One region of the Bacillus pfraonensis genome, then DNA from elsewhere that is predicted to be linked to it. Evidence: a T-box and tRNA genes for the amino acid it is inferred to sense, from the RefSeq annotation. Region 1 holds a T-box; the other holds one or more tRNA genes.

Region 1 (14,764 bases):
CTGCAAGCTGACTCGCATTTAGCAAAGAAAAGATGATGAGCGCTTCTAGTGACATTTTGTTTTACCACTCCTTTCGTCCAATGTATTATATACATTCATTATAACGCTTACATGTGATTTTCGTATGAACATGAAAAGAAGATTAAAACAAAAAAGCTTTAAGATTGTTGAAAAAGAAGAATTAATGATGATGTAGGTTGATGGGAAAATAGTAAATGAAATTTTATCGGCGGAAGTTGGAATATATCGACTATTTCTTGAAATATATCGGCGATTTTTTGAATATATCAACGTTTCGACAAAGGATATCGGCACTCCGACAAATAATGACAAAAACAGCAGTCTGCTAGGTCCTGTTTCTCAGCACGCTAAAAAAAGCTTTGAGGAGTCCTTCTCCTCAAAGCTTTTTTTAATTAGTAACGAATTAAGAAATATTTCTTCTTACCACGGCGGATAATTGTAAATTTACCTTCAATGCGGTCATTTTCTGTTACAACATAGTCTAGTGCTTGTGTACGCTCACCATTTACATAAATCGCACCATTTGTTACATCCTCACGAGCTTGACGTTTTGATGGTGAAATTTTGCTTTCCACAAGTAAGTCGATTAATCCTGTATCTTCTGCACTGCGTTCTACAGATGGTACGTCTTTGAAACCTTGTTCAATTTCACTTGCAGTTAGATCAGCTACAGAACCGCTAAATAATGCTGCAGAAATTTTAATTGCTTGCTCTAATGCCTCTTCGCCGTGGACAAGTTTTGTCATTTCAGAAGCTAATGCTTTTTGCGCTGCACGTTTTTCCGGTGCTTCAGCTACTTGTTTTTCTAGCTCAAGAATTTCTTCATGAGATAAGAATGTGAAGTATTTTAAGTATTTTACAACATCGCGGTCATCTGTGTTGATCCAGAACTGGTAGAACTCGTAAGGCGTTGTTTTTTCTGGGTCTAACCAAATTGCACCGCCTTCTGTTTTACCAAACTTCGTACCATCAGATTTTGTAACAAGTGGAATTGTTAAACCGAATGCTTTCGCATCTTCTTCTGATTTACGAATTAATTCAAGACCTGCTGTAATGTTACCCCATTGGTCACTACCACCAATTTGCAAGCGGCAACCATGTTGTTGGTATAAGTTTAAGAAATCGTATGATTGTAAAATCATGTAACTAAATTCAGTAAATGAAATACCCGTCTCTAAACGAGATGCTACTGTATCTTTTGCTAACATATAGTTTAAACCGAAGTTTTTACCGATGTCGCGTAAGAATGTAATCACATCTAAGTTTCCAAGCCAGTCATAGTTATTTGCCATCGTTGCTGGGTTTTCTACATTTTCAAACTCTAAGAAGTTTGAAAGCTGATTTTTAATACTTTCTGTGTAGTAAGCAACTGTATCTTTTGTATTTAATGTACGCTCTGCTTTTTTACCACTTGGGTCGCCAATCATTCCTGTACCACCACCAACAAGTGCAATCGGTTGATGACCAGCTAATTGGAAGCGACGTAACATTAATACTGGTAGCATATGACCGATGTGTAAGCTGTCTGCTGTTGGGTCAAAACCACAGTATAGTTTTACACTTTCTTTTTCTAATAATTGTTCTAAACCTTCAGCATCTGTTTGCTGATTAATTAGTCCGCGAAATTCAAGATCTTGTAAAATACCCATATCCTACATACTCTCCTTTAAATTTATCGTGCGTGAAATGTGAAAACATAAAAAAATCGTCCCTCAAATAAGGGACGATTTTGATCATCGCGTTACCACCCTAGTTGCAAGCAAAAGCCTGCCACCTCATTCACATAACGGCTCAGCACCGTCTTTTCCCTTTTGAATACAATTCAATCGAAAAAAGATGCTCTAGGGGCGTAATTCGCGATCATCTATGTGCTGATTTCCACCGACCATCAGCTCTCTAAAACAGGGAAATGATCACTACTTCTCCCTTTCCACGCTCAATTATTTATATACTTTTCTTTATATCATTATTTGTATGGGCGTGTCAAATAGAGGTGGAATTTCTCTCCCTACCAATCCTTTACAACGTCGCAATGAATATCGTAATAAGAGAGAAAATTGGTATACCAACTAATAACGAAATATGAAAAACAATTGATAAATCATTTCCGATTGTTGCTTCTACAGGATCTTTCGCTGGAGAGGCAAGGAATCCAAGTAATCGATCAAAGCGACTTATCGTTTGTGGAAAATCCGGTACTTCTACATGATCACTATCTAAATGTTGCTTTAATTTATATTCATTCTTAAAGGGATTTTCACTCAATTTCATCCACCTCCAGCAATTGTTTCAATTTCTTTATACCATTGTGAAGTCTCGATTTCACTGTCCCTACAGGAATATCTAAAACCTCTGCAATTTCTTTTTGCGGCATATCATGATAATAAGAAAGAATAAGGACAGCTCGCTGCTCTTCAGGAACTTTCAAAATTGCTTCTCTTACCGTGAGCCGGTCTTCTTGTGAAAACTCCTTTTCCTGAATCGGCACTAAAAATGGTAAAAGAGAACTCCACTTCTTTCTTCTATTCAATTTATTAATCATAAGACGGTAGCCAATTTGAAATAAATACGTTTTAATTTTTCCTTTTTCGATTTCATACATATGCTTCTTACGTTCCAACGTCAAAAACGTATCTTGCACGAGGTCTATACTTAATTGTTCATCTCGGTTAAAGCGATACAAAAATGTATATAGCGCTGGTTTCATTAAAACATATAGTTTTTCTCCCGCTTGCCTATCTCCATTTTGATACGCAAGCATGAGCTCCTCCTCAATCCCAATCTGCGCCATGTTTTTTGATCTCCTTTATTCCTTTTAACGTTAATGAAATGCGGGAAATTAAATATCCACTTGCTACAATAATCCATACTTGTGATTGATTCGTAAAAAATTGAACATAAGGGTTTTGAATTGTAGATCCACTTGAAACTAAAATGTTTAATACTTGTACACATATGCATGCATACACTGCAAGACAGACAGAAATTGTATCAAATACATTCCATCGAAAATACACTTTTGTTTTTGTAAAATCGATTTTGTTTCCCTTTTTCCGTACAATATATTTTCTATCAAATGGAATAATAATTGAAAACATAACAATCATTATAACTCCAGCTGTAATCATTGAAACTTTAAATCCAATTGCCATAGGCAATAACATACCACAAGAAAATACAACTATAATTCCAAGTGAAGCAAACATAAGAATCCATTTATTAGACATATAAAACGCCTCCTCCATCTATTCTTTCATAAATGTATACAGACGGGGAAGGCGCTTCGTTCAAATATTATTTTATTTTTTTAATTATCTTCGCAGGATTTCCACCAACTACTACATTATCAGGCACATCTTTCGTTACAACTGCCCCAGAAGCAACAACTGCATTATCTCCAATTGTAACACCGGGATTAATAATTGCTCTCCCACCTATCCAAACGTTATTCCCAATTGTTACTGGCTTCCCAAATTCTTTGCCACTGATACGTTCCATTGGATCAAGCGGGTGTGTTGCCGTATAAATGTGAACCCCTGGAGCTAGCATACAGTTCTTACCGATTGTTACAGGACATACATCTAAAATCACGCAATCAAAATTTGCGTAAAAGTTTTCTCCGACATGAATGTTATAGCCGTAATCACATTTGAAAGAAGATTCAATATGAATATTATCTCCTGTCGTTCCAAATAGTTCTTTTACGACTCTGCTACGTTCTTCATATTTTGTTTCTGGCGTTTCATTTAACTTTCTTGTTAATATGCGAGCCTGCTCCCTCCCTTGTACTAATACTGGATCAGCAGGTATGTACATTTCTCCCTGAATCATCTTTTCTTTTTCTGTTTTCATTTTATTCTCCCCTTCAAACTCATATATATAAGTTAGCTATTCCCTATGATAACACAAAAAAGAAAGGTCTGAACGTATACTTAGTTCAGACCTTTCTTTTTTAATCTTCCATTGTTGATAAATCGCCTGTCGGTAAGTTTAGCTCCCATGCTTTTAACACGCGGCGCATAATTTTACCACTTCTCGTTTTCGGTAATTTATCTCGGAATTCAATTTGTCTTGGCGCCGCATGAGCTGCAAGGCCCTTTTTCACAAATTGACGGATATCTTCTTTTAATTCATCAGATGCTTCATATCCCGCGCGCAGTGCAATAAACGCTTTAATAATTTCACCGCGTACTGGGTCTGGAATACCAATTACACCCGCTTCTGCTACTGCAGCGTGTTCAATTAATTTACTTTCTACTTCAAATGGTCCAACGCGCTCACCAGACGTCATGATTACATCATCAATACGCCCTTGGAACCAGAAGTATCCATCTTCATCCATATATGCAGAGTCACCTGATACATACCAATCGCCTGGCATGAAGTAAGACTCATATTTTTGTGGGTTATTCCAAACTGCACGCATCATCGCTGGCCATCCCTTAGCAATCGCTAAATTACCCATTGTATATGGCGGCACTTCATTTCCTTCATTATCAACAATTGCCGCCTTCACACCTGGAATTGGTTTTCCCATTGATCCTGGGCGAATTTCCATACAAGGATAGTTACAGATCACTTGTCCTCCTGTTTCTGTCATCCACCATGTATCATGAATGCGAAGACCGAATGCATTCATTCCCCAGCGAATGACTTCTGGGTTTAACGGTTCCCCAACACTTAGTACGTGACGGAGTGCTGATAAGTCGTACTTCTTAATCGCTCCTTCGCCCGCTCCCATCAGCATACGAAATGCTGTTGGTGCACTATACCAAACTGTTACACCGTAATCTTGCAATGCTTCGTACCATGCCTCTGGACTAAAACGTCCTCCTAAAACGACATTTGATCCACCTACTAACCACGGTGCAAAAATACCGTAAGCTGTTCCTGTTACCCAGCCTGGATCAGCTGTGCACCAATATACATCGTCTTCTTTTAAATCAAGCACCCATTTTGCCGTTTGATAGTGTTGCACCATCGCATTTTGTGCATGAAGGACACCTTTTGGTTTCCCAGTAGAGCCTGACGTATAATGAAGGATTAATCCATCTTCACGATCTAACCATTCAATTTGCAGCTTATTAGAAGCTTGTTCAAATAATGGATTAAATGCGACAAGCTTTCCGCCCTCTTCTACATTCTCTCCAACAAGAAAGACTGTTTTTAATGCTGGTAAATCATTTAATGGTACACGCTCTAGCAATTCAGGTGTTGTAATTAACACCTTTGCTTCGCTATCTTCTAAGCGATCGCGTACCGCGCCTTCCATAAATGCTTCAAATAGAGGACCCACAATCGCACCTAATTTCACCGCACCAAGGAGTGCGAAATATAATTCTGGTGAACGCGGCATGAAAATAAAAACGCGATCTCCTTTTTCGACATCACCATAGTTTTTTAGGACATTTCCCGCTTTATTGGAGAATTCCTTCATTTCTTTAAATGTATATTTCTCTTTACGCGATCCATCTTGATAATAAAGCGCTACTTTATTCTTCCGATCAGATTTCGCATGTTTATCAATTGCTTCATATGCCATATTTACTCGACCAGTTTCATACCAAGAAAAGTTTTTATTCACCTCTTCCCAGTTAAAACCCGCATATGTTTCTTCATAGTTCAACAAATTATTTTCTCCTTTAATGACAGGAAGCGTTTCCACTTTCATACTTTACATCCCCCTCCTATGTATTCTATTATCTATTATAATAATATTATTTAAAATTTTCAGTATATTTGTTGATTTTTAGACAAATTTTTACTGACAAAATTCGATTCACATCGCATATATTATAAAGTACGATAGTTTGTAGATTCACAAACCCTCAAGGTGGTGAGCAAAACATTGATTCATAAAAAAATATATAATGCACGAAATTTAAAAACGGCAAGAAGTACTTTAATCATTGAAGGCCCAGTATCTACACATAATCTCGAAATGTATGAATTTCACCCAGACTTAGTTGCATTTCGCCCTGCTGATCAACAATATAAAGCAATTGTCGAAATTTCTAAGTTACCCGAAGCTCGTCTCATTATTGCGAGACAAGACCAAACAATTGTAGGATATGTTACATACTTATATCCCGATCCGCTAGAAAGATGGTCAGAAGGAAAGATGGAGAATTTAATTGAACTCGGGGCAATTGAAGTTATCCCAGCGTTCCGTGGATGCTCAGTTGGAAAAAATCTATTAGAAGTTTCTATGATGGATGACCATATGGAAGATTATATTATATTAACGACTGAATATTATTGGCACTGGGATTTAAAACAAACTGGTTTGAATGTTTGGGAATACCGCAAAGTGATGGAAAAGATGATGAATGCTGGTGGATTAGAATGGATGGCAACGGATGATCCAGAAATTTGTTCTCATCCCGCTAACTGCTTAATGGTTCGCATTGGTAAACGCGTTGATACAAACTCCATCCAAGCATTTGACCGTTTACGCTTTCAAAATCGTTTTATGTATTAAGAAGGGGGGCATATAAAGTGATTGTAGAAGAAATTATGAATCATGACGTGATCACGCTGCGTCCAGATGACACAATTGAAACCGCAATCCGTACAATACGTACAAAAGGCATTCGTCACATTCCAATTGTTGGTCATAACAACAACGTAGTCGGTATTATTTCTGACCGTGACGTACGTGATGCAAGTCCATCTATTCTCGATGAAGAAGTGTCACTGGATATGCTTAAGCAGCCAATTCAATTAATTATGAAACAACCTGTAATGACATGCCATCCGCTTGATTTTGTTGAGGAAATTGCAACACTATTTTTTGAAAATAAAATTGGTTGTCTTCCTGTTACAAAAGGCGGGAAACTTGTTGGAATTATATCGGAATCCACAGTATTGCATACACTCGTGAAACTAACAGGTGCCCATCAGCCAAGTTCACAAATTGAAATTCAAGTAAAAAATGAACCTGGTATTCTAGGAAAAGTAGTTGCTATTTTTAGTGAATTACACATTAATATTGTAAGCGTTCTTGTCTATCCAGCAAAAGATGAGAATGAGAAAGTACTCGTTTTCCGTATTCAAACGATGAATCCACTAAGAGTGATTGAAGCGTTAGAGAAAAAAGGCTATCATGTTTTATGGCCAAATATTATGGGGATGCAGGCATGAAGAGCGCCTTCATCTATTCAGATGATTTTCAGGGCTATTCCTTTAGCCCTGAACACCCTTTTAATCAGCTTCGCGTAACACTCACCTATGATTTATTAGTAAAGAGTGGATTCATTCATCCATCTCAAGTCATTCCACCGCGAATGGCGACGGATGAGGAAATTGCTTTCATTCATACGGAGGAATACATAAATGCGGTAAAACGTGCTGGAGAAGGAAAATTAGAACAATCAATCGCTATGTCATACGGCCTTGGAACAGAAGATACACCGATGTTTCCAAATATGCATGAAGCGAGTGCGTTGCTTGTTGGTGGTACATTAACAGCTGTAGATGCTGTCCTGTCAGGTAAAGTAAAGCACGCATTAAATTTAGGCGGTGGACTGCACCACGGATTCCGGGGCAAAGCATCTGGCTTTTGCATTTATAACGATAGCTCGATTGCTATAAAATATATGCAGAAAAAATATGGACTGCGCGTTTTATATATCGATACAGATGCTCATCACGGCGATGGTGTACAATGGTCTTTTTATGATGACCCTAACGTCTGCACGATCTCCCTACATGAAACTGGGCGCTATTTATTCCCTGGAACCGGTGCTGTAAATGAGCGTGGTCAAGGCGGTGGCTATAGTTATTCTTTTAACGTGCCACTCGATGCGTTTACAGAAGATGGATCTTTTTTACAATCGTATCGCACAGTTGTAAAAGAAGTAGCAGCTTACTTTAAACCGGATATCATTTTAACGCAAAACGGTGCCGATGCACATTATTACGACCCTCTTACTCACCTTTGTGCAACGATGCAAATTTATCGTGAAATTCCAAAACTTGCACATGAAATCGCTAATGAATACTGCGATGGACGCTGGATTGCCGTTGGCGGTGGCGGCTACGACATATGGCGCGTCGTACCAAGAGCATGGGCACTCATTTGGCTTGAAATGAACGACATCCAAAACATCTCAGGTTATCTCCCTCCAGAATGGATTGAAGCTTGGAAAGGACAAGCACCTATCGATCTCCCTCTTACATGGGAAGATCCTAACAACATGTATAACCCCATCCCTAGAAAACCAGAAATTGAAGAAAAAAATGCGTTAACAGTGGCAAAATGCCTTGAAATTATTCGGAATAATACAAAAAAAGCTTTATATTAAATGATAAGAATAGGGGGTTTTCTCCTATTCTTATTTTATGGAGGTGAATAATCATGTGGAAACAACAGCTCTTACATACAAAACGCGGTATTTTTGAAATTTTTATAAAAGGCAGTGGTGAACCACTATGCGTTACACATCATTACTCCGAATTTAACAAATCCGGTGATTATTTTGCTGAAAGCTTTACTTCTACTCATCAAGTATTTCTTATTAATTTAAGAGACGCTGGTCATTCTGCAAAAGCTACAAAAGAAAATGAATTAAGCATGAGCGAAACAGTTGAAGATTTAGAAGCAATCAAAGAATCACTACACCTTTCAACCTGGCATTTCGCCGGACATTCTACAGGTGGTATGCTTGGAATTCTATACGCTATTACCTATCCTGATTCCTTGCAATCCTTAGTTGTTGTCGGTACTGCTGCTAGTAACTATACAGAAACACCCAATTCTATTTACCACCCTGACCATCCACAATTTCAATATATGCAAGACATCATCGAAGAATTAAAACTCCCACATCTTACAACTGAAGAGCGAAGTGTATTATCAACCAAACGAACAAAATTATCTTTATATGAGCCCGAACACTATGAAATATATTTTTCAAAACCTATTTATAAAACAATGGCAGCAAGTCGGATGAATGCTTTTGCTAAAGAGTACCCACAATTTGATTTAAGACACCAACTTTCATCTATCGCAGTAAAAACATTAATTATTTGCGGGAAACACGACGTTCAGTGCCCATTGGAATATTCAATAGAGATACACAAAGGTATACCTAACTCTATCTTTATTCCATTTGAGTACAGCAACCATTATCCTTTTTTAGAAGAAAGCAGTCGTTTTGCGTCTATCCTTGAAACTTTCTATAAATCATTACAAAATAAAAGCAGCAAGTACTAAATCACTTGCTGCTTTTGTAAATCTCTTCTTTATTTCGCTACAAACGTAACCTGATTTGCAGTTGCCCAGCCGTTCATCGGTACAACCGTATATTTCTTACCTGACTCCAATGTAGCACCATTTTGTAAATCAAAGATTCCTACTGCTCCTTTTCGAGAAGTAAAACGATATTGTGCTTCTAGTTTCTTTCCATCTTCACCTTGTAATTCTACTTTTCGTCCAGCAAATAGTTCCATATTTGGATCGTTCTCTAACGTGATTTGAATTGATTTATTATCTATCGCTTCTGCACTTTGAAGTACAAGTGGAGCAATTGTTTCTGCAGTAAAAGTTGGATTTTTAACTGTTGCCCAATCAGAAGTTATTGTATACGTCATACCTGGTTGTAATGTTTGACCAGCAGGTAGTCGAAACTTCGGTGCTTGTCTGCCATCTGCCGCTTGTGTAAATGGAACATACCCTGCTACAATTTGTTCCCCTCCACTTGATGTAATCGTTAGCTTTCGATCACGTAAGGAAGAAATAATTTGATATTGTTTTCCCTCTTTATCTTTATTTTCTTCATCTAATTGAAACGCTTGATTTCCTCGCCCTGCTTTATACGCTTCAATAATATTTGCATAATCTGTCACACCATCTTCTAAAAAGGATTCAATTTGAAACGTATCATTCGTCACTTGTTTTGCTTGACGAACATTAATTTTTTCCGTACTTGCCTCAAATTTTTCTTTTTTTCCACCTTTATAACTTACTTTATATTTTGTTCCTGGTTTTTGAACTGTAACAGGTACAATATATGTACTTGTAGCTCCCGTTTTCAATCGTGGTACATTCACAATTTCTAAGCCATTATCAAATACAAAATTTTTCTTAATCGCCTCTAAATTTTCTGGCTTTACCTCTTCTTCTGATAAAGTTTTAGAAAATGTTAGTTGTAATGTCATTGCGTTTAATGACTGTAATTTTGTAATCTGTGCTTTTTGCTGCTTCTTTTCTTTTTTCGCTTCTTGTTTTGTCTCCTGCTTTGCTTCTGCTTTTGTTTCCCCTTGCACACAACCTGTTACCATTACTGTAAATCCAATCATCGCTGGTACTAAAAATTTTATTTTTTTCATCCTCATCAAACCTCCAAATAATTATTTTTCTTTCAGATTCAATCATCTAATACATAACAGATAACAGTTTCCTCAAATCACTTTATCTGTTCATTTTCTTTCTGTGATACCTATAGTAAATGGCAAGTATAAATTGCCAATAAATAAATTCTTAAATAAAGATAAAATAAAGGTAATATATTTTTTAATTTTGTGGATTTTACTACTCTTAAACATAAAAAAACCTGTCAACACTTTGACAGGTTCGCTACACATTAAAACGATATCCAGCTCCCCACACCGTTTCAATATATTGCGGATGGGCAGGGTCTCTTTCAATTTTCTCACGTAGCTTTCGCACATGAACAACAACTGTAGCTAAATCTCCAGCTGAATCTAATCCCCAAATACGTTCAAATAATTGTTCCTTGCTTAACACTTGATTCGGATTCATCACAAAAAATGTTAACAGATCAAATTCTTTTGTTGTAAAAGCAATTTCTTCATTGTTTATGAATACTTTTCTAGCACGTTGATCAATAGAAATCCCATGGATATATAACGTATCTCGCTGCTTAATTATATTTCCAGATAATCGTTCATAACGAGCGATATGTGCTTTTACCCTTGCGACTAATTCACTTGGACTGAACGGCTTCGTAATATAATCATCAGCCCCGAGTCCAAGTCCACGAATTTTATCGATATCTTCTTTTTTGGCTGAGACAAGTAAAATCGGAATATCTTTCACTGCACGTATTTGTTTACAAATTTCAAATCCATTTATTTTTGGAAGCATGATATCTAAAATAATTAAATCGTATTGTTTCTGTAAAGCGCAGTGCAGTCCTGTTTCTCCTGAATGTTGTACATCAACTTGAAAATCATGAATCTCTAAATAATCCCGCTGTAATTCTGCAATACTTACTTCATCTTCAATTAATAACACTCGCTTCAATTTACTCACCACATTCCTGTACTTTTTTCAATGAAAAGAAAATACTTGTGCTTTCCCCTAATTCACTTTCCGCCCAAATCTTTCCGCCGTGCTCTTCAACAATCTGCTTTGCGATAGCTAAGCCAAGACCACTTCCACCTGTACTAGAATTACGTGATTGTTCAGCACGGTAAAAACGTTCAAAAATATAAGGAAGTGTATCAGACGCTATACCAGATCCATTATCTGTCACTCTCACGATTACCATATCCGCTTCCTCTAGTAATGTAACTGTAATTTCTTTCTGTGGTTTATCCATGTACTTCACACTATTATGAATTAAATTCGATATAACTCTCTTAACTTTCTCACGATCAGCAGTTACATATAATGGCGATTTACGAAGTGATTGCAAGGATAAATGGATTCCATCTTTACTTAAATCCATCTGTATTTCTTCTACTATATCTTCCATAAACGTATACAATTCTATCGTTTCAAATCGAAACGGCACCCGATTCAAATCTAATTTCGAAAATAAAAATAGCTCATCAATGAGTGTATCCATATGTCTTGCCTTTGTATAAATTGTTGTTAAATATCTATCCATTTTCTCCGGTGTATTTGCAACTCCATCTTTTATCCCTTCTACATAACCAATAATAGATGTAATTGGTGTTTTTAAATCATGAGAGATATTCGAAATGAGTTCTTTTCGATTTTCTTCATATTGCGCCTGCACTTCAATTGATTCTTTTAATTTCTGCCTCATCTCTTCAAAAGCTTGATTTAACTGCCCAATTTCATCATGAGACGTAACCGGAATTTGAAATTGCAAATCTCCGTCTTTAATTCTCCCAGTCGCATCTTTCAAGATTAGAATAGGTTTTATCACACTTCTTGAAACAAAGTAACTTAATAATCCAATGATAAAAACGGCTAAAAGCAATAACGATATAAATAAAATAGGAAATAACTTTTGCGTTAAATCTACATATGAGCTTTGCTTATTTAATACGAATATACTTCCTTCCTCATGATGAGGAAAATAAAAATCAAACTTTACATAGCGATAAAATGTATCATTTAGTTCCGTCGTACCGCGGCTATTAATATTCGTTGATTCAAATTTAGGGAGAGCTCCTTTCAAATTTGAACTTTCAATTGCTTTTGATGCATATGAAATTGCATCTCCTTTTCTTACAACTATTTTCACACCTTTTTTCTCTAAGAGCGGCATCATTGCTTCATCCAATAGTTGCGATTGGTTCTGCTTAGCTGCTACCTTCAATTCAAGAAAAGCATTTTCCTCCTCTGGTGTCAGTGGCTTTTGAATATAAGAACTCTTATAAAAATTTTTCACTGATTCTAAATTCCCTGTTATAGAAAAAACAATTAAAAAACCCGTAACCAATAACAGAGTAATTGAAACAAAAATCACAGCAATATAAGATAATAAAAACCTTGTTTTAATAGACATAACTCCATTCCTCACTTTACGAACCTTCCTTATTATTCATAAGCATAAGAAGATATTTCCGAATACTCAAGCGATTTTATATTTATTTTAGACACAGTTTATAAAAAATTAATATTTATACTTTACAGTATAAAGGGAAGCACCTGTATTCTAAGACGATTCTTACATTTCCTGAGAAGAAGGTGGTGAAATTCAATGCTAAAAAGAACATTAAATATGATATGTTGTTTATTCTTTTTGCAAGGTTGCACACAAAATCAAGAACCTAAAAAGGAGATAAAAAACATGGAGAAACAACTACTTACGGCTGTAGAACAAAGAGAGACAGCTACCGTTCTATCATTGGTTCAGCAAGGAGTAAATACAAATGTAACAGATAGTAAGGGCCGCACTCCTGTTATGATTGCTACCTATGGAAATGATGTAAAAACCGCAAAAATACTGATTGATGCCGGGGCTGATGTCAACATCCGAGACGGGATGAAGAATAACCCATTCTTATATGCTGGCGCTGAAGGTTATTTGGAAATTCTAAAACTAACAATTGATACCGGGGCCGATCCAACACTTACAAATCGTTATGGAGGAACGGCTCTCATTCCGGCAGCAGAGCATGGGTATATCGAAGTGATAAAAGAACTTTTGACTCGAACAAATATTGATGTAAATCATGTTAATAATCTTGGCTGGACAGCTTTAATGGAAGCGATCGTATTGAGTGATGGTAGTAAAGAACAGCAACAAGTAATACGCTTATTAATTGAACATGGCGCAGATGTAAATATTTCAGATCATGATGGAGTTACTCCACTGCAACACGCACGTGCTCACAAGTTTAAAGAAATTGAAGAAATTTTATTACAAGCTGGTGCACAAGAATCGAACGTTTATAAGTAAGAATGTACTTCGGGTATATTTAAATCTTAATTTTTGCCTTTCTCCTCACACTATGCTACAGTTATTCCGTCAAACATAGCTATACAGCTAGACAACCTAGATATTTATAACAGGGGGGGAAAATACATGAACAAACCTCGAATTGGTATGATAGGACTAGGAGGCATCGCACAAAAGGCGTATCTCCCAACACTTACAAAAGAAACAGATTGGACATTTGTGGGAGCGTTTACACCGAATGCTGCAAAACGCAAGCAAATTTGTGAGCAATATCGTATTCCAGACTTCACCAGCTTACAAAATCTCTCTTCAGAATGCGACGCAATGTTTGTCCATAGTTCCACTGCAACTCATTACGAAATTGTTTCTGAGCTTCTTCAAAAAGGAATCGATGTTTATGTAGATAAACCGTTAGCTGCTACAATTGAACAAGCTGAAAAATTAGTAGAGCTGAGTGAAAAGTATAACCGAAAACTTATGGTTGGCTTCAATCGCCGCTTCGTTCCAATGTATGTTGCTGCAAAAGAACAAGCTAATGATATTTCATGGATTCGTATTGAAAAACACCGAACAAACAAAGTTGGTCCATACACATATGATTTTACAATGCTTGATGATTATTTACACATCGTCGATACAGCACGCTGGTTAGCAGATGGTGATCTTCATGTTGTTCATAATATGATACAAACTAACGAAAAAAATGAACTCCTTTATGGCCATCATACATATACAAGTTCAAATAACACATTACTCTCTACAGCTATGCATCGCCATGCTGGCACAAATCTAGAACAAATCGAACTTGTGACAACAGGGAAAATTATTCGTGTGAAAAATATGAATACATTAGAGATTGAACAAGATAACCAAGTTACACAAAGTGGTTCGCCATCATGGGAAACAACATTAAAACAGCGCGGGTTTGAAGATGCTGTGCATCATTTCATACATTGTGTACAAGGGGATACAAAGCCTCTTATTGATGGAGTAGAAGGACTAAAATCACAGCAACTATTACAATCATTGCTATACCCCATTAAAAGAAAATAAATAGCAGAATTTAGATTTCACGTAATAAAACGGATACATTTTTCAGAATTTACTTTCATTCCCAT
Region 2 (14,764 bases), on a different contig from region 1:
TAAGGGAGCTTGACTGCGAGACCTACAAGTCGAGCAGGGACGAAAGTCGGGCTTAGTGATCCGGTGGTTCCGCATGGAAGGGCCATCGCTCAACGGATAAAAGCTACCCCGGGGATAACAGGCTTATCTCCCCCAAGAGTCCACATCGACGGGGAGGTTTGGCACCTCGATGTCGGCTCATCGCATCCTGGGGCTGTAGTCGGTCCCAAGGGTTGGGCTGTTCGCCCATTAAAGCGGTACGCGAGCTGGGTTCAGAACGTCGTGAGACAGTTCGGTCCCTATCCGTCGTGGGCGTAGGAAATTTGAGAGGAGCTGTCCTTAGTACGAGAGGACCGGGATGGACGCACCGCTGGTGTACCAGTTGTTCTGCCAAGGGCATAGCTGGGTAGCTATGTGCGGAAGGGATAAGTGCTGAAAGCATCTAAGCATGAAGCCCCCCTCAAGATGAGATTTCCCATAACGTAAGTTAGTAAGATCCCTGAAAGATGATCAGGTTGATAGGTTCGAGGTGGAAGCATGGTGACATGTGAAGCTGACGAATACTAATAGATCGAGGACTTAACCATATAATATGAATACAAATGTTATCTAGTTTTGAAGGAATATATATTTAAAATTCCTGTTGACATTCTGAAAAGAATGTGTATAATAATAAAAGTCTGGTAATGATGGCAGAGAGGTCACACCCGTTCCCATACCGAACACGGAAGTTAAGCTCTCTAGCGCCGATGGTAGTTGGGACCTTGTCCCTGTGAGAGTAGGACGTTGCCAGGCTTGCATTATTCCGCAGTAGCTCAGTGGTAGAGCTATCGGCTGTTAACCGATCGGTCGTAGGTTCGAGTCCTACCTGCGGAGCCATTATGCTTCCATAGCTCAGCTGGTAGAGCACTTCCATGGTAAGGAAGAGGTCACCGGTTCAAGCCCGGTTGGAAGCTTGCGAACGGTATTACAACTTTTTGGCCCGTTGGTCAAGTGGTTAAGACACCGCCCTTTCACGGCGGTAACACGGGTTCGAATCCCGTACGGGTCACCACTTTTGGAGGATTAGCTCAGCTGGGAGAGCACCTGCCTTACAAGCAGGGGGTCGGCGGTTCGATCCCGTCATCCTCCACCATATAACTTATCATGTCGGAGGGGTAGCGAAGTGGCTAAACGCGGCGGACTGTAAATCCGCTCCTTCGGGTTCGGCAGTTCGAATCTGCCCCCCTCCACCATTTTTAAAAATCAACCTGATAAAGGTTTATTTTTTTGAAAAGACAAGCATACTAGTAAATATTGATGGGCTATAGCCAAGCGGTAAGGCAACGGACTTTGACTCCGTCATGCGCTGGTTCGAATCCAGCTAGCCCAGCCATTTACGAGCCATTAGCTCAGTTGGTAGAGCATCTGACTTTTAATCAGAGGGTCGAAGGTTCGAGTCCTTCATGGCTCACCATTTTCGCGGAAGTAGTTCAGTGGTAGAATACAACCTTGCCAAGGTTGGGGTCGCGGGTTCGAATCCCGTCTTCCGCTTTGTTACTTCGGGGCCTTAGCTCAGCTGGGAGAGCGCCTGCCTTGCACGCAGGAGGTCAGCGGTTCGATCCCGCTAGGCTCCATTATAAATTAGAAAAAACCTTACATCGAAAGATGTAAGGTTTTTTGTTTATCCTGCTTAATAAGGACAAGTTTCCATTCATTTCGTTTACAATAGAAAGATAGAGTGAAATATAAGGTTCGAATTAAAGCGTGTTTGGATACGGAGAATGGAGGGATGAGTGTTGAAAATTGTTATTGCATCTGATTCATATAAAGAAAGCTTACGAGCGATAGAAGTATGTAAGGCTATTGAAAAGGGATTTACTAAAATCTTTCCTGAAGCTGAGTATGTAAAAGTCCCAATCGGAGACGGAGGAGAAGGTACTGTCCAGTCCCTTGTTGATGCTACGGGTGGAAAGATTATTTCACTTTATGTAACAGGCCCACTTGGAGGGCTTGTAGAGGCATTTTACGGCATTTCGAGGGATGAAAGAACGGCATTTATTGAAATGGCAGCAGCATCTGGATTACATCATGTTCCAGTTGCAAAGAGAAATCCTCTCATCGCAACAACAAAAGGAACAGGAGAGCTTATATTAGATGCGCTGGACAAAGGCGTACAGCACATCATTTTAGGGCTTGGAGGAAGTGCTACGAACGATGGGGGGACTGGCATGCTCTCTGCCCTAGGTGTAAAGTTTTTAAAGAAAGATGGACAAGTAATAGAACCTGTCGGTGGAAATTTACATTCAATTGATTCTTTCGATTTAGCGAAATTGGATTCTCGTTTAGAGCATGTAAAAATAGAAGCAGCATGTGATGTGGATAATCCTTTAACAGGACAAAAAGGAGCATCTTTTGTATTTGCAAAACAAAAGGGTGCTAGTAGAGAGATGATTGTACAGTTAGATGATAATTTAAAGCATTATGCTCATTTATTAAAACAGCAGTTACATATTGATGTAGAAAAGATTTCAGGTGCAGGAGCAGCGGGGGGATTAGGTGCAGCAGTTGTTGCTGTACTACAAGGGAAATTAAGAAAAGGAATTGAAATTGTATTGGATTATACAAATTTTGATGAACATATAAAAGAAGCCGATCTTGTTCTTACAGGCGAAGGAAGAATAGATGTACAAACAGCTTATGGAAAAGCTCCAGTTGGGGTTGCTAGGCGTGCAAAGCAATTTCATATACCTGTTATAGCTATTGGAGGTTCTGTACTATCTAATCATATTTTAGTTTATAAAGAAGGAATAGATGCTGTGTTTAGTGCCACATCAAGCCCAATGACACTAGAAGAAGCTTATATAGCAGCGAAGGAAAATATTGAAATAACCGCACGAAATATCGCATCTGTATGGAAAATAGCATCAGAAAAACGTCTCTAATATAGGAGGCGTTTTTTTATTTTCAATTATGAATACATACATGCGTAATGAAATTTTCTTAGAAATGGTTCATTTTATGCATAGAATAGATTCAAAATGTAGACTTTCACATAAATATGAGTGAATAGAGTGTATATACATACAAAAAAATGTCGAGTTGAGTCAGACTATATAAAAGATTTAAAATATTTAGTGAAGGCATAAAAGGGGGAGACTATCTATGAAGAAAGAAATTTCAATCGTTGGAGTTCCAATGGACTTAGGACAAATGCGTCGCGGGGTTGATATGGGGCCAAGTGCAATTCGTTATGCGGGAATAATTGAAAGAATTCAAAATATTGAGTATGACGTAGAAGATATCGGAGACCTATGTATTGAAAGAGAACAGGAGATAGATGAAAATACAAAATTAAGAAACCTTACACAAGTTGCAAATGTTTGCGATGAATTAGCAAGTAAGGTTGATCATATTATAGAAAAAGGTCGTTTTCCACTGGTACTAGGTGGAGACCATAGTATTGCTATTGGGACACTTGCAGGAGTGGCAAAGCACTATAAAAATTTAGGGGTTATTTGGTACGATGCACATGGGGATTTAAATACGGAAGAGACATCACCGTCTGGTAACATTCATGGCATGTCACTTGCAGCAAGTTTAGGTTATGGACATTCTTCACTCGTTAATTTATATGAAGCGTATCCGAAGATTAAAAAGGAAAACGTTGTTATTATCGGTGCACGTGCATTGGATGAAGGGGAAAAAGACTTCATTCGTAATGAAGGAATTAAAGTGTTTACAATGCATGAAATTGATCGTATGGGTATGACTGCTGTTATGGAAGAAACAATTGCTTATTTATCTCATACAGATGGTGTTCATTTATCATTAGATTTAGATGGACTTGATCCACATGATGCGCCAGGAGTTGGAACACCTGTAACTGGTGGACTATCGTATCGTGAAAGCCACTTAGCGATGGAAATGTTAGCGGAGGCTGATATTATTACATCTGCTGAGTTTGTTGAAGTAAATCCAATTCTAGATGAGAAAAATAGAACGGCAACAACGGCAGTAGCTTTAATGGGTTCTTTATTCGGTGAAAAACTAAAGTAAATGTAAGAAAAGCAGCTGAAATGCTGCTTTTTTTATTTTAAAATGAGAGTATAATAGTGAGTTATATTATACCGTTATGTAAAAGAAAGTTCGACATCTTACCAATTTCCACCAAGATGGTAACATCGTTTGTAATTGTCGTTTCTTTCATGTATGGTATAATTAACTAGTTGTTGTAAATACATACAGATAGAGCAGAATAATAATATTTCAGTATATGGATAAAATTGCTCATAAGTAGGAGGAAGGGTTAGCATGCCTTTTGGAGATATGAACCTTTTGAAATATCTCAGTACGATATTAGATATCGCCGTTGTGTGGTTTGTTATATATAAGCTAATTCTTGTAATCCGAGGTACAAAAGCTGTCCAACTTTTGAAAGGGATTACAGTTATTATTATCGTTCGTATATTAAGTTATTTATTTGAATTGCATACATTACAGTGGCTTACAGACCAAGCTTTGACATGGGGATTTTTAGCCGTGATTATTATTTTCCAACCAGAGCTTAGACGAGCGCTTGAACAATTAGGAAGAGGGAGCTTGTTCTCCCGTGCGATTGGTCAGGAAGAAGAAGAATATGAAATCGTTGCGAATGCAGTGGCAAAGGCAACTGAATATATGGGTAAACGACGTATTGGTGCGCTTATTACGTTATCTAGAGAAACTGGAATGGGAGATTATGTGGAAACCGGAATTCCTTTAAATGCGAATGTCTCATCAGAACTTCTCATTAATATCTTTATCCCAAATACGCCACTTCATGATGGAGCAGTTATTATGCAAGGAAATACGATTAAAGCAGCAGCTTGTTACTTGCCATTATCGGAAAGCCCGTTCATATCAAAAGAATTAGGAACGCGCCACCGGGCTGCGATGGGAGTTAGTGAAGTTACTGATAGCATTACAGTAGTTGTATCAGAAGAAACTGGCCAAATTTCTTTAACTAAAAATGGAGAATTACATCGTGATTTAAAAGTCGAACAGCTGAAAGAAATGCTTTTAGCAGAGTTTAGTGGAAATATGAAAACAACTTCTTCATCTTTATGGAATTGGAATTGGAGGAGAAAGCGTCATGGATAAGTTAATGGAGAACCACTGGTTTTTAAAAGGAATTTCATTACTATTGGCGTTCATGCTTTACATGTCAACGAATTTGTCAGACAAAAGTACAACAGGGAATAAGAATACATCACCGTTTCCAACAGGTGATATAACTGAAACAGTGTCTAACATTGTAGTAGCAGTAAACTACGATGAAGATAAATATATTGTAAGCGGCATCCCCAAGTATGTAAAAATAAAATTGGAAGGACCCAAAAACGTGATTACTGCAGCAAGGTCACAACGCGAGTTTGGTGTATCTTTAGATTTACGTGGGTACTCCACTGGAACATATGACGTTCCTTTAAAATATACCGGGATGGAAAACAATTTAAAAGCAACAGTTCAACCAGAGAAAGTTAAAGTTACGATTCAAAATAAGGTAAAAAAATCATTTCCTGTGGAAGTGAAGTATTCAAATGAGAATCAAATGCCGGGTGGTAGTATGGGGGCTAATCCAACTATTAAACCAGGGACTGTTGAAGTTACCGGTACAGCAGAGGAACTAGCAAAAGTTGCGCTTGTGAGAGCGTATATTGATTTGAAGGGGATAACAAAAACAGTCACAAAGACAGCTGAAATTGTATTGTATGATGAGGACGGACGGAAGTTAGACTTACAAGCAACACCGTCTAAAGTAAATGTTACAATCCCAGTTTCAAATTCAACTGCGACAAATAATATTGAGAAAACAGTTCCATTAACTTATGCAAAAAAAGGAAATGCACCGGAAGGGCTAGCTGTTACAAATATCAGTATCGAGCCAAATGAGGTGACAATAGCGGGTCCCAAAGATGTTTTGGATAATATAAAGTCCTTGGAGGGCGTCGAAGTAGATCTTAGTAAAATTACGGAGTCTACAACATTCGATGCCTCTGTTTTATTACCGAAAGGTGTAACAAATGTAAGTCCCAGCCAAGTCAAGGTTTCTGTCGAAGTGCAAAAGCAAAAAAGTACAAAGCATAAGACAATCGACGGCATTTCTATACAAAAAAATGGACTATCAGATGAATTCACTTTACAACTACTTTCCCCGCAGAATGGAAAGATAAGCGTTGATATTTCAGGGGAAGCAAGTATAGTAGATAAAATAACAGCAGCACAAATAACAGCGGCAATTAATCTACAAAATATATCTTCTGGTACGCATGATATTCCAATTCAGGTTAGTGGTCCTAATGGTGTTTCAATAGAAGCAAAACAAAAAAATGCGAAGGTAACTCTTGTAAAGAAAGAAAAACCAGATCAAGAAGTACAAGGTAAGCCAGAGCAACCAGATTCACAAAAAGATAAAGAGACTGAGACAGAAAAACCAAAAGAAGAAGATCAAAACAAAGAACCTGAAAAAGAGAATGAAGAAAAACAAGAGGAAACTCAAAAACAAAAAGAGCAAGAAAAAGGAGCGAATAGCAATGGGTAAATATTTTGGTACAGATGGTGTGCGCGGTGTCGCGAATGAGGAATTGACGCCAGAATTAGCGTTTAAAATTGGGCGTTTTGGAGGATATGTATTAACAAAAGATACAGATCGTCCAAAAGTTATTATTGGTCGTGACACACGTGTATCTGGTCATATGTTAGAAGGTGCGTTAGTAGCAGGCCTATTATCAACTGGAGCAGAAGTTATGCGCCTTGGCGTTATTTCAACTCCTGGAGTTGCTTATTTAACAAAAGCACTAGATGCACAAGCAGGTGTTATGATTTCAGCATCTCATAACCCAGTACAAGATAACGGAATTAAATTCTTCGGTTCAGATGGATTTAAACTAACTGATGAGCAAGAAGCAGAAATTGAGGCTTTATTAGATAAAGCAGTAGATGAATTACCACGTCCAACAGGAACAGAACTTGGACAAGTGAACGATTACTTTGAAGGTGGACAAAAATACTTACAATACATTAAACAAACTGTAGAAGAAGATTTTTCAGGCTTACATATTGCTTTAGATTGTGCACATGGGGCAACGTCTTCTTTAGCACCATATTTATTTGCAGATTTAGAAGCTGATATTTCTACAATGGGAACTTCACCAAACGGTATGAACATTAATGATGGTGTTGGTTCTACGCATCCAGAAGGTCTAGCAGAACTAGTAAAAGAAAAAGGTGCAGATATTGGACTTGCATTCGATGGTGATGGAGACCGCTTAATTGCAGTAGATGAAAAAGGAAACATCGTTGATGGCGATCAAATTATGTATATTTGTGCGAAGTACATGAAAGAAACCGGTCAGCTAAAACATAACACAGTTGTTTCAACAGTTATGAGTAACTTAGGTTTCTATAAAGCGCTTGAAGCAAACGGTATTACAAGTGATAAAACAGCAGTTGGTGATCGCTATGTAATGGAAGAAATGAAACGCGGCGGTTATAACCTTGGTGGTGAACAATCTGGTCATATTATCTTACTTGATTACATTACAACTGGAGATGGAATGTTAAGTGCACTTCAGCTTGTAAACATTATGAAAATGACGAAAAAACCATTGTCTGAGCTTGCAAGTGAAATGACAAAGTTCCCACAATTATTAGTGAACGTTCGTGTAACAGACAAAAAATTAGCATTAGAAAATGAAAAAATTAAAGAAATCATCCGTGTAGTAGAAGAAGAAATGAACGGAGATGGTCGTATCCTTGTTCGTCCTTCTGGAACAGAACCACTTATTCGTGTAATGGCAGAAGCACCAACACAAGAGATTTGTGATGGATATGTACATCGTATTGTAGAAGTTGTGAAAGCTGAAGTTGGCGCTGAATAATTCGTTGATTCTATACAAAAAAGGAGCACAAAGCGTGCTCCTTTTTCATATGTTTTATAGACAATGAAAAATTTTCATTGACGGTTTATGTTGTTTGTTATAAGATTGTCTTGTTCTTTTTCTCAAAGAAAATATATGAATTATGAAAGCGCCAGAACTACAAGTTGTGTAGTTGACGAGGAGGAGTTTTATCGAGATTTCGGCGGATGACTCCCGGTTGTTCATCACAACCGAAAGCTTTTACTTAAATCACAGGGGTGACTCGGTGGACAAAGGTAAAGGTGTGATGAGAGAAAAGGAACGGATCAATACTAGCTGTATAAGTATATACGGACTGAAACCAATCGAGAGGAAGGTGAAAGCCGTTACAGATTTGCAGGGCTAGCAATATGTAATCCGTTTTTTATATGTAAATAATGGGATCGGACTATGTCGTTACATGTTCGCAGAGCAATGTAAGCATTTGTAACGGCGACTAAACATGTGTGGAATCGTAGGATTTATTGGAGATCAGGATGCAAAGGAAATTTTATTAAAAGGTTTAGAAAAGCTAGAGTACCGCGGATATGATTCAGCGGGTATTGCAGTACAAGCAGAGAACGGTGTTGTTGTATATAAAGAAAAGGGCCGTATTGCAAAACTTCGTGAAATCGTAGACGAGAGCGTAGCGGCAAGCGTGGGAATCGGTCACACACGCTGGGCTACACATGGTGTTCCAAGTAGAGTAAACGCACATCCGCATCAAAGTACATCAAAACGCTTTACGCTAGTTCATAATGGTGTAATTGAAAACTATGAATTAGTGAAAAAAGAATATCTTCAAGATGTAACGTTTGTAAGTGAAACTGATACAGAAGTTATCGTGCAGCTTATGGAACAGCAAGTAAGCACGGGACTAAGTGTAGAAGACGCATTCCGTAAAACGTTATCCATTTTACATGGTTCTTATGCAATTGGATTACTTGATGCTGAAAATCCAAACATGATTTATGTTGCTAAAAACAAAAGCCCGCTATTAGTAGGTGTTGGTGACAACTTTAATGTTGTTGCGAGCGACGCAATGGCGATGTTACAAGTTACAGATCAATTTATCGAGTTAATGGATAAAGAAATGGTAATCGTAACACAAGAAAGTATTACAATTAAAAACTTACAAGGTGAAACAATCGAGCGTGCACCTTTTACAGCGGAATTAGATGCAAGTGATATTGAAAAAGGAACGTATCCTCATTTCATGCTAAAAGAAATTGATGAGCAACCACTTGTAATCCGTAATATCATTCAAAAATATCAAAATGAAAATGGCGAAATTGAATTAGATGCAGACATTCGTAATGCGATTTTAGATAGCGATCGTATTTATATTATTGCATGTGGAACAAGTTATCATGCAGGACTTGTTGGAAAGCAATTCATTGAGAAGTTTGCAAAAGTACCTGTAGAAGTACACGTAGCAAGTGAATTCTCTTACAATATGCCATTATTAACAGAAAGACCATTCTTCATTTACATTTCACAAAGTGGTGAAACTGCAGATAGCCGTGCAGTACTTGTACAGACAAATGAAATGGGTCATAAAGCATTAACAATTACAAACGTACCAGGTTCTACGCTTTCTCGTGAAGCAGATTACACATTACCTTTATATGCAGGACCAGAAATTGCAGTTGCTTCTACAAAAGCTTACACAGCTCAGCTTGCAGTGCTTTCAATCTTAGCAGCTGACATTGCAAAAGCAAAAGGTGAAGTTCTTGATTTTGACTTAACACACGAATTAGGTCTTGTAGCGAATGCAATGGTAGTACTTTGTGATCAAAAAGAAGAAATGGATGCACTAGCAAAACAATTTTTAGCAACAACTCGCAACTGTTTCTTTATCGGACGTAGCGTAGACTTCTACGTAGGTTTAGAGGGTGCGTTAAAGCTAAAAGAAATCTCTTACATCCAAGCAGAGGGATTTGCTGGTGGAGAATTAAAACATGGTACAATCGCGCTAATCGAAAAAGGTACACCAGTTATCGCACTTGCTACGCAAGAGCACGTGAACCTTGGAATTCGCGGCAACGTGAAAGAAGTAGTAGCACGCGGAGCAAACCCATGTATCATCTCAATGAAAGGCTTAGAAATGGAAGGTGATAGCTTCGTACTACCAGCTGTACACGAAGCATTAGCACCGCTTGTAGCAGTTATTCCATTACAACTTATCTCATACTACGCAGCGCTTCACCGTGAGTGTGATGTTGATAAGCCACGTAACTTAGCTAAGTCTGTTACTGTTGAGTAGGAGATTGGTAGAGTAACTAGTTTATGTAGATTTGAAATAAAGTTGCACCGTTTTACCCCTTTAGATATGATTATCTAAAGGGGTATTTTTATGTCGAAAAGAAAAAGAACATCTGGAATTGAAAGATCGATTAAGGAACTGTTGAGTGACAATAAGTTATTTCGTTAAATGGTCAGACTGTTGAAAAATAGATTTAATAAATTATATAATTTATTGTAAACTGAGTTCACATAATTATTTAGACGATTTATTATAAAACATATACTTAAAGGAGGAGACAAATATGCCAGAGAATAGAAATGAGTTGCCAGTAGAAAAGCGTGAAGAATTAATCAGAGCATTGAAAGTCCGTTTTGAGAAAAACATGAACCGTCATAAAAGTCTTGAATGGACTAAAGTCCAAGCAAAGCTGGATGCTAATACTGAAAAAATGTGGTCGCTCAACGAAATGGAAGTAACTGGCGGTGAACCGGATGTTGTTGGTCATGATGAAGAGAAGGATGAATATATTTTTTATGATTGTTCAGCGGAAAGTCCTAAAGGTCGCAGAAGCCTTTGTTATGATCGTGAAGGGCTAGAATCAAGAAAAAAACATAAACCAGAAAATAATGCTATTGATATGGCAACTGCCATGGGCATTGAACTATTAACGGAAGAACAATATCGGGCGTTGCAAAAACTTGGGAATTTCGATATGAAAACTTCGAGTTGGGTACAAACGCCCTCTGATATTAGAGAACTTGGCGGTGCCCTTTTTTGCGATTGCCGCTTCGGGCACGTTTTCGTTTATCACAATGGAGCAGAATCCTATTATGCTGCCAGGGGCTTTCGTGGTTCGCTAAGGGTCTAAATTTTGCACAGGCAGCTAAATTTGAATTTGAGAACGGATCACCTAGGGGAAAATTTTAATTTCATTCTTCAACTATCGGGCGCTTTCGTTGAAGAGCGCTGAACTGGTTAAAGTGAACCCCATTAATGGGACGGGGCTTTTTCTAAGTTCGGGATACACGATTAATCAAGCTGGCCCAATCGGAACAATGATTGCATATTTAATTGGTGGACGAAACCTGAAGATATAAAAAGAATTGTAGATTGGGCACGAGGAAAATTATAAAATATGTGGATGAAAAAGAGGATCGTAAAACCTATTCTTAAAAAGAGTGGGTTTTACGATCCTTATTGTTAATATTTTAGGTTAATGCATCTGTGTAATCCCCTGCATAATCCCACCTATACTCATTAAAGCAGTTGTAATGATAAATAACAAAATCACAAGTACCGTAACTTTCTTTCTATGTAATCCCGTTACAATATATAACCCAATACCTAAAACGATATAGTACCAAATGGCGAACATATCTACTCTTTGTGCCATAGTATGTAAGATGAGGTTGTCGGTTAGTAAGGGGGCTAAACTCGTATAGGAAATTTGATAATCTCCTAGTAAAACAGCGATAGTCCCATTTACTAATATACCGAGTTTCATAATGAATACGGAATAGAGCGTAACGCAAAGTAATTCTTTATAAGTTGTGTCGACTCCAAAAAAGATCATGATGTTTTTATAGAGGATAGGAGCGCAAAACATGGATATAATGCCGCTAACTGCAGCAAAGCCGAAAGTAGTTAAGAAAGTAATATGAGTAGGGGTTTGAAAAGTAGAATTACTATTCATTTGTTTTATTGCAGGATTATTTAGTGTGACATATGAGATAAGAGCGCTCGTAATAATTGTTAAAAGTAAAATAATGAATAATGGTAGGAGAATGGGCTTTTGTGTACGCATCCTTTGGAATTGTAGTGTAGGTGAAGTGATCATGCTGAATATAGACGGTTTTTTGGTAAGATCATCGTTTAATGCTGTATTTGTTTCCATGATTACTCCTTTCTTTTCAGGTATCCATTTCTAATCTTATCATAAAAATGTTTCGTTTTCCCATTTTCACCTCATTAAACCTTATTCGGTATGATGAAATATAAAACACAATAAAAGGAGATATTGCCTTTGATTAAATTTTTAGTTTTAGCTATTCTCACGTTGTTTTTGATTCCATGGACAAGGAGTGGTAAGGCACTTCGTACAGTGGATAAAGAAGAATCTGAGAAAGTTGTAAAGAAAAAGAAGGCACCGATTGGGAAAGCTATAAAAAAAAAGAAAGCACCGATTGAGAAAGCTATAAAGAAAAAGAAAGTACCGATTTTAGTTATTCCGCTCCTGCTTTGGATTGGTATTGCAATCTATGAATATTTCTGGTTAATCGATAACCGTGTGGACTCGATTCTTACGCATTATTCAGTTGTAATTGCAGTATTAATTGGAGTAGGCCTCGTTTCTCAAGAGAAAAAAGGAAGATTAGAAGTGAAGTTAAAAGCAATAGCGATGCTTGCTTTACTTGTATCTTACGGCTATTTTGGTTACTTGCATGATATGGTAATCTCGCAAAATAAATATGATTCTGTTGTGAAAGTAGAAAAGGATATTTCAGAGCCATTTACTGAAAATGAACAACCGTTTACTGTTCCTCCGAAAACGGCAGAAAATAAGATGAAAAAGGTATTTGGGGATATTCCAAAAGTCGCGTATTTTGAATTAGGGGAGCTTACACCGCAAATGGTGAAGGGAGAAGCATTATATGTAGCTCCAATTGAAGTTTCTGGATTATTTAAGGCGCGTAAGGCTGAAACAATTCCAGGTTATGTGACGATGTCAGGTACAAATCCTGATGCGGAAGCGAAATTACACCTCGGTTATAAAATGAAATATGTACCAAGTATGCTTTTCGGTAATAAATTGGAACGTGTTGTTCGAAAGGCAGAACCAAACCTTATCTTCAAAGGGAAACCGAAATTTGAAGTGGATGATAAAGGAAAACCGTACTATACGATGACATATGGTGAATTTATTTCAGTTCGATCTGGATTTGAAGTAAAAGGCGTTGTAGTTGTGGATGCACAAACAGGTGATTTGAAAAGATATGATAAAGAGCAAGCACCTAAGTTTATTGATGGCGTTCTAAATCATGAAACAGCATCAACGTTAAATACGTATTTCGGTAAGTTCATACATGGTTTTTGGAACACGAAATTTTCTCAAAGTGATGTAAAGATTCCAACTGAATGGGGAACGAAGGAAGGGGTTACACCGATATTTGGGAAGGACGGCAAATTGTATTACTTTACAGATTTTACTTCTCCAAAAGAAGGTATCGATTCCGCTTTAGGTTACTCCTTAGTGGATGCACGTACTGGAAAGCTTTATTACTATAATGGAAAAGAAGTAAAAGGGATTATGGATGGTTCAGCTGCTACAGAAGTGGTGGATAATTCCTTTAAGAGAGAGAAATGGCATGGAACAATGCCTGTCATTTATAATGTATACGGCAAACCGTCTTGGATTGTGCCTGTGATTGATGACGGAGGGTTAGTACGTGCTCATACCGTAATCTATGCTTCGAATGCCAAGGTATTTGCGACAGGTTCAACGCAAAAAGAAGCGCTTGAGAAATATAAAAGTGTGTTAACAGGAAATGGCGATCCCTTCCGTCCAACTTCTAGTGGAAAAGAAGCAGAAAAAGAAGGCGTTGTACAACGCGTCTATAAAGAAAAATTAGGTGAAAACACAATTGTATTTGTACTGCTAGAAAATGAGCAAAAAGTATTTATGATTTCAGCAAAAGACTTTCCGTATGCTATGTTTACAGAAGTGGGAGATCCAATTCAGATCACATATTTAGACACAGGGGAAACGATGTCTTCTGTATCTAAATTTACAAATGGCAACTTGAGAAAGTAAAGCGATAGAGATTCTATCGCTTTTTTCTTTTCGTTACTTAGGAAAATACGATATACTTGACGTATATTTAATGTTGTAACTATAATTGTTACAATTCGGAGTTTATATTAGAAAGGATGAATGATGGAAGTGAATGAAGTTAATCACGATGTATATAAACCTGTAAAAGTAAACAGGTTATGGATGATTCTTGTATTAGGGACACTTACAGCAATTGGACCATTGTCCATTGATATGTATTTACCTTCGTTACCAAAATTAACGGATGATTTACAAACGAATGCTTCTCTCGCTCAACTTACTTTAACAGCTTGTTTACTAGGACTTTCAGTTGGACAATTATTTGTTGGGTCAATTAGTGATATTTATGGACGGCGCAAACCTTTAATTATTGCTCTTATTATTTATGTTGCCTCTTCTTTGCTTTGCGCTGTTGCACCATCTATTTGGAGTTTAGTTCTTTTACGTTTCTTACAAGGAGCTTCAGGTTCAGCTGGGATTGTTATATCGCGTGCGATGGTACGTGATATGTACTCAGGGTCTGAGATGACGAAGTTTTTCTCACTGCTTATGTTAGTAAACGGAGCAGCACCGATTTTAGCGCCGATTATTGGAGGGCAGTTATTGCAGTTTACATCATGGCGCGGAGTCTTTATCGTTCTTGGAGCAATAAGTGTCTTTATGTTAGTATCCGCTACTTTTGTATTGCGTGAGACATTATCTCTTGAAGAGAGGGAAACAGGCGGCCTGACAGGAACATTATCAACATATGGAAAGTTATTAAAAGATCGTTTATTTATGGGATAT

Evidence for each region. The T-box of region 1 lies ahead of tyrS (tyrosine--tRNA ligase). A T-box ahead of a tRNA ligase gene usually reads a tRNA of that ligase, here a tRNA-Tyr.
Region 2: it encodes a tRNA-Tyr, which carries the amino acid that the T-box ahead of tyrS (tyrosine--tRNA ligase) is inferred to sense. The anticodon was not compared.

Annotation. Positions count from the first base shown of each region.
Region 1 is NZ_JAHCDO010000034.1:2,372-17,135, forward strand. Features, by position in the region: gene KFD70_RS23930 (transporter) at 1-55, opposite strand, end outside; gene tyrS (tyrosine--tRNA ligase) at 414-1,670, opposite strand; T-box leader at 1,738-1,963, opposite strand; gene KFD70_RS23940 (hypothetical protein) at 2,041-2,286, opposite strand; gene KFD70_RS23945 (RNA polymerase sigma factor) at 2,279-2,812, opposite strand; gene KFD70_RS23950 (hypothetical protein) at 2,793-3,248, opposite strand; gene KFD70_RS23955 (maltose acetyltransferase domain-containing protein) at 3,316-3,873, opposite strand; gene acsA (acetate--CoA ligase) at 3,974-5,692, opposite strand; gene acuA (acetoin utilization protein acetyltransferase AcuA) at 5,870-6,502, shown strand; gene KFD70_RS23970 (acetoin utilization AcuB family protein) at 6,520-7,164, shown strand; gene KFD70_RS23975 (acetoin utilization protein AcuC) at 7,161-8,327, shown strand; gene KFD70_RS23980 (alpha/beta fold hydrolase) at 8,381-9,238, shown strand; gene KFD70_RS23985 (hypothetical protein) at 9,268-10,353, opposite strand; gene KFD70_RS23990 (response regulator transcription factor) at 10,601-11,290, opposite strand; gene KFD70_RS23995 (sensor histidine kinase) at 11,292-12,749, opposite strand; gene KFD70_RS24000 (ankyrin repeat domain-containing protein) at 12,945-13,646, shown strand; gene KFD70_RS24005 (Gfo/Idh/MocA family protein) at 13,773-14,699, shown strand.
Region 2 is NZ_JAHCDO010000018.1:74,706-89,469, reverse strand. Features, by position in the region: partial or broken rRNA gene KFD70_RS18495 (23S ribosomal RNA) at 1-566, shown strand, start outside; rRNA gene rrf (5S ribosomal RNA) at 659-774, shown strand; tRNA gene KFD70_RS18485 (tRNA-Asn) at 784-858, shown strand; tRNA gene KFD70_RS18480 (tRNA-Thr) at 863-935, shown strand; tRNA gene KFD70_RS18475 (tRNA-Glu) at 959-1,033, shown strand; tRNA gene KFD70_RS18470 (tRNA-Val) at 1,039-1,114, shown strand; tRNA gene KFD70_RS18465 (tRNA-Tyr) at 1,131-1,214, shown strand; tRNA gene KFD70_RS18460 (tRNA-Gln) at 1,280-1,354, shown strand; tRNA gene KFD70_RS18455 (tRNA-Lys) at 1,360-1,435, shown strand; tRNA gene KFD70_RS18450 (tRNA-Gly) at 1,441-1,512, shown strand; tRNA gene KFD70_RS18445 (tRNA-Ala) at 1,523-1,595, shown strand; gene KFD70_RS18440 (glycerate kinase) at 1,758-2,903, shown strand; gene rocF (arginase) at 3,124-4,017, shown strand; gene cdaA (diadenylate cyclase CdaA) at 4,273-5,100, shown strand; gene KFD70_RS18425 (CdaR family protein) at 5,093-6,541, shown strand; gene glmM (phosphoglucosamine mutase) at 6,534-7,880, shown strand; partial or broken gene KFD70_RS18415 (hypothetical protein) at 8,167-8,349, shown strand; gene glmS (glutamine--fructose-6-phosphate transaminase (isomerizing)) at 8,362-10,164, shown strand; gene KFD70_RS18405 (DUF4256 domain-containing protein) at 10,448-11,014, shown strand; partial or broken gene KFD70_RS18400 (hypothetical protein) at 11,103-11,225, shown strand; gene yknW (YknW family membrane protein) at 11,360-12,040, opposite strand; gene KFD70_RS18390 (DUF3981 domain-containing protein) at 12,173-13,957, shown strand; gene KFD70_RS18385 (multidrug effflux MFS transporter) at 14,078-14,764, shown strand, end outside.